Regions from separate parts of the Curtobacterium sp. C1 genome, predicted to be linked through region 3. Evidence: predicted binding sites of a transcription regulator. Region 3 holds the regulator's gene; each other region holds the start of a gene.
The links. The regulator HrcA, encoded in region 3, represses chaperone genes, less so after heat shock. The targets are predictions, from matches to a motif close to TTNGCACTCGNNNNNNNCGAGTGCNAA.

Region 1: groL (chaperonin GroEL) is a predicted target of HrcA. The motif match lies at 1,799-1,825, and genes of this name have one in related genera.
Region 2: LQK89_RS00160 (Hsp20/alpha crystallin family protein) is a predicted target of HrcA. The motif match lies at 1,773-1,799, and genes of this name have one in related genera.

What each region holds. Positions count from the first base shown of each region.
Region 1 is NZ_CP088076.1:3,046,619-3,049,886, forward strand. It holds gene groL (chaperonin GroEL) at 137-1,756, opposite strand; gene LQK89_RS14615 (cold-shock protein) at 2,009-2,212, opposite strand; gene LQK89_RS14620 (LytR C-terminal domain-containing protein) at 2,405-3,001, opposite strand; gene LQK89_RS14625 (DUF3263 domain-containing protein) at 2,998-3,268, opposite strand, start outside.
Region 2 is NZ_CP088076.1:30,404-33,671, reverse strand. It holds gene LQK89_RS00175 (alpha/beta hydrolase) at 1-648, opposite strand, end outside; gene LQK89_RS00170 (phenolic acid decarboxylase) at 648-1,175, opposite strand; gene LQK89_RS00165 (MarR family winged helix-turn-helix transcriptional regulator) at 1,239-1,733, shown strand; gene LQK89_RS00160 (Hsp20/alpha crystallin family protein) at 1,857-2,297, shown strand; gene LQK89_RS00155 (hypothetical protein) at 2,317-2,622, shown strand; partial or broken gene LQK89_RS00150 (manganese catalase family protein) at 2,709-3,268, opposite strand, start outside.
Region 3 is NZ_CP088076.1:1,403,580-1,406,847, reverse strand. It holds gene LQK89_RS06820 (16S rRNA (uracil(1498)-N(3))-methyltransferase) at 1-404, opposite strand, end outside; gene dnaJ (molecular chaperone DnaJ) at 404-1,516, opposite strand; gene hrcA (heat-inducible transcriptional repressor HrcA) at 1,625-2,647, opposite strand; gene LQK89_RS06805 (DUF4870 domain-containing protein) at 2,757-3,188, shown strand; gene hemW (radical SAM family heme chaperone HemW) at 3,209-3,268, opposite strand, start outside.

The DNA of each region.
Region 1 (3,268 bases), 1.6 Mb from region 3:
TGCAGAACGCGGACTGGGCAGAACCGGTCGCCCCGCGACGTCCACCGCGACAGAAGTGGCCCGCTCGGCGGCACCCGCCCCCGCACGCGGAAGGGCCCCGCACGCACAGCGTGCGGGGCCCTTCCGTCAGGACTCTTTAGAAGTCCATGCCACCCGTGGGGTCGCCGGCCGGCATGGCCGGGGCCTTCTCGGGCTTGTCGGCGACGACGGCCTCGGTCGTGAGGAACAGACCGGCGATCGACGCAGCGTTCTGCAGCGCCGAGCGCGTGACCTTGGCCGGGTCGATGATGCCCGCGGCGACGAGGTCGACGTACTCACCGGTCGCGGCGTTGAGGCCGTGACCCGACTCGAGCTCGCGGACCTTGGCGGCGACGACGCCCGGCTCGAGACCGGCGTTCAGCGCGATCTGCTTGAGCGGTGCGTCGATCGCGACGCGGACGATGTTCGCACCGGTCGCCTCGTCACCCTCGAGGGAGAGCGAGTCGAGCGCGACGGACGCCTGGATGAGGGCGACGCCACCACCGGCGACGATGCCCTCTTCGACAGCGGCCTTCGCGTTGCGGACGGCGTCCTCGATGCGGTGCTTGCGCTCCTTGAGCTCGACCTCGGTCGCGGCACCCGCCTTGATGACGGCGACGCCACCGGCGAGCTTCGCGAGACGCTCCTGGAGCTTCTCGCGGTCGTAGTCGGAGTCGGTCGCCTCGATCTCGCCGCGGATCTGCTTGACGCGGCCGGCGATCTGGTCCTCGTCGCCAGCACCCTCGACGATGGTCGTCTCGTCCTTGGTGATGATGACCTTGCGGGCCTTGCCGAGCAGGTCGAGGGTCGCGTTCTCGAGCTTGAGGCCGACCTCTTCCGAGATGACCTGGCCGCCGGTGAGGATCGCGATGTCCTGCAGCATGGCCTTGCGACGGTCGCCGAAGCCCGGGGCCTTGACGGCGACGGACTTGAAGATGCCGCGGATCTTGTTCACGACGAGGGTCGCGAGGGCTTCGCCGTCGACGTCCTCGGCGATGATGAGGAGCTGCTTGCCCGCCTGGATCACCTTGTCGACGACCGGGAGCAGGTCCTTGATGTTGGAGATCTTCGAGTTGACGATGAGGATGTACGGGTCCTCGAAGACGGCCTCCTGGCGCTCCGGGTCCGTGACGAAGTACTGCGACAGGTAGCCCTTGTCGAAGCGCATGCCCTCGGTCAGCTCGAGCTCGGTGCCGAAGGTGTTCGACTCCTCGACGGTGACGACGCCTTCCTTGCCGACCTTGTCGATCGCCTCGGCGATGAGCTCGCCGATGGTGGAGTCAGCGGCCGAGATCGACGCGGTCGCGGCGATCTGGTCCTTGGTCTCGATGTCCTTCGCGTTGGCGAGGAGCTGGTCGGAGACGGCGGCGACGGCCTTCTCGATGCCGCGCTTGAGCGACACGGGGTCGGCACCGGCGGCGACGTTGCGGAGGCCCTCGCGGACGAGCGCCTGGGCGAGGACGGTCGCGGTCGTCGTGCCGTCACCGGCGACGTCGTCGGTCTTCTTCGCGACCTCCTTGACGAGCTCCGCACCGATCTTCTCGTACGGGTCGTCGAGCTCGATCTCCTTGGCGATGGAGACACCGTCGTTCGTGATCGTGGGGGCGCCCCACTTCTTCTCGAGGACGACGTTGCGGCCGCGCGGGCCGAGCGTCACCTTCACGGCGTCGGCCAGGGTGTTCAGGCCGCGCTCGAGGCCGCGACGGGCCTCCTCGTCGAAAGCAATGATCTTAGCCATGTGAGTTTCTCGTCCCTCCCGGACGTCGTCATGGGGGTCGTGCTGGCACTCAGCGTGAGCGAGTGCCAACGCCGATTCTGGCACTCGACGAGGTCGAGTGCAACACAGCCGGGAGGCACGGGTCGTCTTCCCAGGACACGCACCGACACGACGCGGTCGCGCCCGGCACCACACGGCCGCGCCCGGCACGACGGACACCCGGGACGACGAACGCGCCGCCCCGAGGGGACGGCGCGTTCCGGGTGTCGCGGTTCAGGCGGGGCGGACCGACTCGGCCTGCGGCCCCTTCGCGCCGGTGCCGACGTCGAACGTCACCGCCTGGCCCTCCTCGAGGACCTTGTAGCCCGACATGTCGATCGCCGAGTAGTGCACGAACACGTCCTGGCCCCCTCCATCGACGGTGATGAAGCCGAAGCCCTTCTCGGCGTTGAACCACTTCACGGTTCCGTTGGCCATGATCTCTTGCTCCCTGGTGGTGCTGGTGCAGACGACGGGTCGTCGTTGGTGCGGACGACAGGCCGTCGTCTGGCGATGACTCTGACCGAACAAGCGCGGCGTGGCAAGGGTTGTGACGCCCTTTCACGCCGATTCCGTCAGAATTCAACGTCCCGGAAACACCGCCGTAACGAACCCGGCGCGGGGAGCGTGTCAGCCGGCGTAGTCCGCGCCGAGCACCACGGTCACGTCGGCGTTCGGGAACGCCGCCGACTGCTGCACCGCGGAGACCCCGAGCGCCTGCGCGACGCCCTGCGCCACGGCTGCCTGCGACTCCTGCTGGTAGTACACGATCGTCGCGGTGGTGCCGGTCGTCCCGGCGTCCCCGGTCGAGCGCACCTGCCAGCCGGCGTTCCGCAGCGCGGCCGCGCCCTTCGCCGCGAGCCCGGTGGTCGATGTGCCGTTCAGGACGACCAAGCTCGTGGCACCCTGCTCGGCGGGGGTCGCGGCCGTCGGGGCCTGGGTCTCGGACGGCGACGGGGTCGCTTCGCCGGAGGGCTCACCGGTCGCCGGGGCCGAGGCGGACGCGGACGAGGACGCAGCCGGCGAGGACGTCGACCCCGGGAACGAGTAGCTGCCGTTGAGGAGCGCGAGCACGAGCACCCCGATGAGCACGAGCACCCCGGTGGCGAGCGCCGCCCAGGCGAACGCGATCCAGCCGCGGCCACGACGCCGGGCACCGCGGTGCGCCCCGACCCGGGGGCCGTCGGTGACGTCGTCGAACCGGTCTCGCGGGAATCTCTGGGTCATCGTTCCTCTTCACGGGGATCGGTCGTCGTGCCGGAGGCGACGAAGGAGCGCGCCGCGCGGGCACGGGTGCGGGCGTGCCGGAGCCGCTGCAGTCGGGTCACGAGCTGCGGGTCGTACGCGAGCGCCGCCGGCAGGTCGATCACGCGGTTCAGCACCTGGTAGTAGCGCGCCGGCGACATGTCGAACTCGACCCGGATCTCCGCTTCCTTCGTGCGGTCGTGCCGCGCCCGCTCGTGCTCGAAGGCGAGCACGTGCTTGTCGAGCTCG
Region 2 (3,268 bases), 1.4 Mb from region 3:
GACGATCGCGTCCTCGGTGCCGTGCACGACGTCGGCCGGACCGGTGTACCCGGCGGCAGGGCCGTACACGTCGAGCCCGTCCCGGACGTCCGCGATGAACGCCGTCCCGAGCACCATCCCGCCGAAGTCGAACCACCCCTGCTCGCGCGCCGGGGCGAGGGGCTGCCCCTGGATCGCGTCGTGCACGGTGATGTCGTCGACCACGACGCCGGCTGGTGACCACAGGGTCAGTGTCCGGACGGCCTCCGGCACCCGGGCTGCGGCGAGCGCCGACTCCACGGCGCCCAGGCTGTGCGCCACGACGTGCACGCCCTGCCCCCGGTCCGCGGCGCGGATCATCGCGACGACCTGTTCGACCTCGTCACGGAGGGTGATGTCCGCGAACTCGCCGTCGCTGGCACCCTGGCCGAGCCGGTCGTGGCTCCGGACGAGGGCGCCGCGGGCGACGAGGTGTCGGGCGGTCTGCACGAACAGCTGGTGCCCGCCGAGGGCACTGTCGCTGAACCCGTGCACGAGGAGGACGACGGGGGCGTCCGGGGCGGCGCCGTCCTGCGGTTCCCACTGCCAGCCGCGGATCGTGCGACCACGGTGCTCCAGGGTCGTCGGGGTGGTGCGGGGGTCCGTCCCCTGCAGCGGCACGGTGCCCATCAGTTCGTCCGGTCCGCCCAGCCGGCCGGCAGGTCGCCGGGAGCGGTGTCGACGACGGTCTCGTCGTCCTCGCCGACGTGCTCGAACCGGGTGATGTGGGCGAACTCCGGCACGACGTAGATCGGGTACGTGGGGCCCTCGTCGCGGTAGCGCTGCATCTCGTCCAGGTGGTCGTTCTGGAACAGGACGGTCTTCGAGCCGTCGAGCTCGATCCAGCGTGGGAAGAAGATCGTGCCGTGCAGCACGCGCTGCTCGGGCAGCACGTTGACGACGACGCTCGTGCCGGTGGGCTCGTTCCACGAGACCTTGTAGACGCCCGGCGCGAGGGCGACGAGGTCGACCGTCTGGTCCTTCACCCACCGGCCACCGACGTGCCCGGTGTGGATCCGGTAGTCGATGGTCGTGGCGTTCTTGACGTACATCTCGTACTGCCAGCCGTTGGCGTACGTGTAGATGAACCGGTGTCCGACGATGCCGGAGAGGTCCTGGGGCGGTTCCGGGTGCTCGACCGAGGTGGTGGTGTCCATGTCCTCGAGTGTGCTCCCGAAGTAGTTTTGTTGCAAACAAAACTTGCTGGTAGGTTGCCGAGCATGACGGGTAGAGGCGACGAGACCGCTCGGATCGCCCGACGACTGAGCGACCGGATCGGTCCGTTCCGCCGGACCCTGCTGCGGACCTCCCGCGCCGTGGCGGACCTGCCCGACATCCCGGACGCGCAGGTCGAGGTGCTCCGCGCCCTGGCTGCCGGAGCCGCTGCGGCTCCGGGCGCGGACGCTCCCGGTGCCGCCCCCTCGGCCCTCGCGACCCGCCTCGGCCTCGCCCGCTCGACGGTGAGCAACCTCGTGTCCGCGATGGAACAGTCCGGACTCGTCGAGCGTCGACTGGTCGGGGGCGACGGTCGCCGTACCACCGTGCACCTGACCCCGCTCGCGGTCGATCGCCTCCGCACGTACGACGACGCTGCGACCTCGGTGCTCGTCGACGCCCTCGGGCACCTGTCCGCGGAGGACGTGCACGCCCTCGCCGCGGCCCTCCCCGCACTCGAGCGCCTGCACCGCGAGATCACCCCGCCGCCCGCACCCTGACCGGCACCGCGCGACCCTCAGCAACCTCGAAGCGATCCTTTGGCACTCCTGAGGCAAGAGTGCTAAAACGGACGCCAGTTGAGTCGAGGGGACTCAACGAGGACCACGAAGGAGTTGATCTCGATGACGATGCAGTTCGACCCGTTCCGCGAGCTCGACCGACTCGCAGGCTCCCTGCTCGGAGCCGGCGCCGGTGCACCCCGGTCGATGCCCATGGACCTCTACCGCAGCGGTGACCACTACGTCCTCGACGTCGACCTGCCGGGCATCGACCCGGGCTCGGTGGACGTGGACGTGGACGGTTCCGTCCTGACCATCCGCGCCGAGCGCACGCTCGGCGCACCCGAGGGCTCGCAGTGGATCACGCGTGAGCGCCAGCCCGGCACCTTCGTGCGGCAGCTCACGCTCGGTGACCACCTGGACGCCGAGCGCATCAGCGCCGCCTACGACAACGGCGTCCTGAGCGTGACCATCCCGGTCAAGGAGTCCGCGAAGCCCCGCAAGATCCAGGTGTCGACCGGCGGCGGCGCCCAGCAGCTCGCCGTCGGCTCGAGGGGCGAGTGACCGGAAGGGCACGGCAGCGATGGCAGCACTCGGCAACGCGCTCCTCGCCGTCGGCGTCCTGACGGCAGCCCTCACCGCGACGGCCCTCGACCGTCGCACCGCGGCACTCCTCGGAGCCACCGGCGGCACCGTCGGGAGCTTCCTCGCGTGGCTCCTCGCCCCGCAGGCCTGGACCGGCTCCTGGCTGCTCCCGTGGATCGCCGCCGGAGCGGGGACGGTCGCGGTCGTCGCCGGATGGGCGGCAGCTCGCGCGTACACCGGCCTCACCCGCTCGCCGCGGGAACACGAGGACGACACGACGAGCATCACCACCCTGCCGGGCTGAGTGGGTGACGGGACGGGAGGCGCGGTGCCAGCCGGCACCGCGCCTCCCGTCCGTCTGCCGGTCGCGCCCCGCGACCGGCGTGACGCTCACTCCTTGTTGAGCGTGTCCTGCACGAGACCCGCGGTCTTCTCGACCACGTTCGGCAGCTCGGTCGTGCCGTAGAAGCGCACGTCAGGGTGCGTCGGCGGCGGAATCGGCACCGAGGACGTCGGGCCGTCGTGGTACGAGTACTCGCCCTTGCCGTCGAACGAGGGGCCGCTCGCCCAGGGCCCGTCCGCGGCCGCGGCGCCGTCGGAGAAGTTGAGGTACTGGTGGACGCGACCCTGCATCTCGGCGTTCTCGTTCGCCGTGAAGTCCGCGAGCAGGTTGCCCGACGCGGTGATGTACGAGCCCTGCCAGGCGTTGCCGTTGCTGTCCACGGGGCGTGCTCCGGCGCCGGCGACGATCGCGTGCTGCACGTCGGTCCCGCCGACGATCGCGGCGACGGTCGGGTCGTCCTGCAGTGCGTCCTCGGTGATGCCGAGCGGGCTCTTCTCGAGCAGCTGCGCGATCATCGTCGCGAGCATCTCGACGTGGCCCATCTCCTCGGCGCCGATGCCGAGCACCATGTCCCGGTACTTGCCCGGGATGTGCATGTTCCACGCCT
Region 3 (3,268 bases):
GCGGCCCACCGGGCCCGACCCTTCTCGACCTTCGCGCCGTCCCACCGCGACACGCTCCGCGTCGCCGCCCACGGCACGATGCGGTCGACCCCGATCTCGGTCGCGGCCTGCACCGCCATCTCGTCGCGGCCGCCCTTCGCGAGCGCCTGCACGAGCACGAGCGCCGGTCGGGGCGCCGGCTCGACCGTGACGGCGTCGACGGTGAGCGTCAGCTCGTCGCGACCCGTCGACGCGACCGTCCCGGCCACCACCGTGCCGCGGCCGTCGGCGATGCGCAGGGCCTCGCCGACACGGACCCGCGCGACCGACACGGCGTGCCGGCCCTCTGGACCGTCGAGCGTGACGGTGTCGCCGACCCCGACACCGTCGAGCGTGCCCGGGTCGACCAGGTGGAGGGACGCCATCAGAAGTGCAGGAAGCGGTCGCGCAGCTTGCCGAACATGCCCTGCTGGAACCGGGCGAGCTGCGGCTTCGCGGCCTTGTGCGACTTCGCGAGCTGCTCGACGAGCTGGCGCTCCTTGTGCGACAGCTTGGTCGGGGTGACGACCTGCACGCCGACGCGCAGGTCGCCGCGACCGTTGCCGCGGAGCTTGGTGACCCCGCGGTCCTTGATCACGAGCACGTCGGCGCTCTGCACGCCCGGGCGCAGCTCGAGCTCGACCGGGCCGTCCAGACCGTCGATCGTGGTGTGCGCGCCGAGGATCGCGTCGGTCATCTGGACCTCGAGCGTCGCGAGCAGGTCGTCGCCGTCGCGGCTGAAGACGTCGTGGTGGCGGACCTTCACCTCGAGGTACAGGTCGCCCGAGGGGCCACCGGCCGGACCGACCTCGCCCTGGCCGGGCATCTGCAGTCGGAGCCCGGTCTCGACGCCGGCGGGGACGTCGACCGGGATCGTGCGGCGCGCACGGACGCGGCCCTGGCCCTGGCAGGTCGGGCAGGGGCTCGGGATGACGGTGCCGTACCCGCGGCAGGTACCGCACGGGGCGCTCGTCACCACGTTGCCGAGGAGCGATCGGACCTGGCGCTGGATGTGCCCGCTTCCGCCGCAGATGTCGCACGTGCGCGGGCTCGTCCCGGGCGCGCAGCACGAGCCGTTGCAGGTCTCGCAGACGACGGCCGTGTCGACCTCGACGTCCTTGTGGGTGCCGAAGACGACCTCGTCGAGGTCGACCTCGATGCGCAGCAGGGCGTCCTGTCCACGCTCGGCCCGGCTGCGCGGGCCGTTGCCCCGCCCGCCACCGCCGCCGCCACCGAAGAACGCGTCGAAGATGTCGCTGAACCCGCCGGCGCCGCCACCGAAGGGGCTGTCCGCCTGCGGTCCGGCGTCGTACCGCCGTCGCTGCTCGGGGTCGCTCAGCACGTCGTACGCGTGCGTCACGTCCTTGAAGCGCTCGGCCGCGTCCGGGCTCGGGTTCACGTCCGGGTGCAGCTCGCGCGCGAGCCGGCGGTACGCCTTCTTGATGTCGGCATCGGAGGCGTCCTGCTGGACGCCGAGGACGTCGTAGTGGTCTGCCACGTATCCCTCAGTCGGTTCGGTCGGTGCGGCGTTCGCCGCCGGTCAGGTCGGTCTGGAGGCACGGATCACCCGCGCGGGGCGGCCTGTGCCCGTCGGGGGCCGGGTCGGTCAATGTTCGCCCAGGAGCTTGGACAGGTACCGTGCGACGGCGCGCACCGCGGCCATGTTCGTGCCGTAGTCCATCCGCGTCGGCCCGAGCACCCCGAGCCGCGCGACCTCGCCGCCGCCGGCCAGGTAGCCGCCGGCGACGATGCTCGTGGCGTCGAGCCCGTACTCGGCGTTCTCGGCGCCGATGCTCGCGGCGACCGCGACGTCGTCCACCTGCATCTCGCCGAACAGCCGGAGCAGGGTGACCTGCTCCTCGATCGCCTCGAGCACGGGGAACAGTCCGCCGGAGAAGTCGCGCTCGCTCTTCGCGAGGTTCGCCGCCCCCGCCATCACCAGGCGGTCCTGTCGGTTCGCCGCGACCTGCTCGATGAGCGTCGCGACGACGACGCCGGCGAGCGTCTGGGCGTCGGGGCGGAGCTGTTGCGGGACCGCCCGGAGCGCCCGGGGCACGTCCTGCAGGAGCAGCCCGACGGACGCGCCGTTGAGAACGGAGCGCAGTTCGCCGAGAGCGTCTTCGTCGAGTGGGACGTCGGTCTCGACGACGCGCTGCTCGACCCGGGCGGTGTCGGTGATGAGCACCACCATGAGCCGCGTGTCGCCGAGGCGGACGAGTTCGATGTGCTGCACGCGGGCGCGCACCATCGACGGGTACTGGACGAGTGCGACCTGGTTCGTGAGCTGGCTGAGCAGCCGGACGGTGCGGCCGAGGACCTCGTCGAGGTCGTTCGGGGTGCCGAGGAACGTCTCGATCGCGTGGCGCTGCGCGCTGGACAGCGGGCGGGCGGCCGCGAGGTGGTCGACGAAGACCCGGTACCCCTTGTCGGTCGGCACCCGGCCCGACGAGGTGTGCGGGGCCACGATGAGCTGTTCGTCCTCGAGCAGGGCCATGTCGTTCCGGATCGTCGCGGCGCTCACCCCGAAGGCGTGCCGGTCGACGATCGACTTCGAGCCGACGGGCTCGCGCGACGCGACGTAGTCCCGCACGATGGCCTTGAGGACCTCGAGGGAGCGTTCGCTGACCATCCGGACCCCTTCCGTTCGATGCTGGCACTCGGACGTCTCGACTGCTGATCCTACGCCCGACCGCCGACGGACCGGGACCCGGGCGGGCCCCTCCCGCTACGCTCTGGGCATGAGCTACGGACAGCAGCCCGGAGGGCCCTACGACCAGCAGCCCGGGGGGCCGGCGAACCCCGGCGGACCGCAGTACCCGCAGGGGTACCAGGTCCCGCAGCCGATGTCGCCGGAGGACCAGCGGCTGTGGGCGACCCTGACGCACGTCGGCGGCATCTTCTTCAACTTCCTCGTGCCGTTGATCGCCTACCTGGTGCTCCGCGACCGTGGGTCGTTCATCAAGGAGCACACCCGCACGGCGCTGAACTTCCACATCACCGCGGCCATCGCGTACATCGTCGCCGGGCTGCTCTGCATCGTCCTGATCGGCTTCGTGCTGCTCCCGATCATCGGGGTGCTCGTCATCGTCTTCGCGATCATGGCGGCCATCGCAGCGAACCGTGGCGACCTCTACAAGTACCCGCTCACGATCGAGTTCATCAAGAACTAGGCCGCTCGAGCAGGACCAGGTCAGTCGAGCAGCTCGCGGACCACCGCGTCCGCGAGCAGCCGACCCTGCAGGGTCAGCTC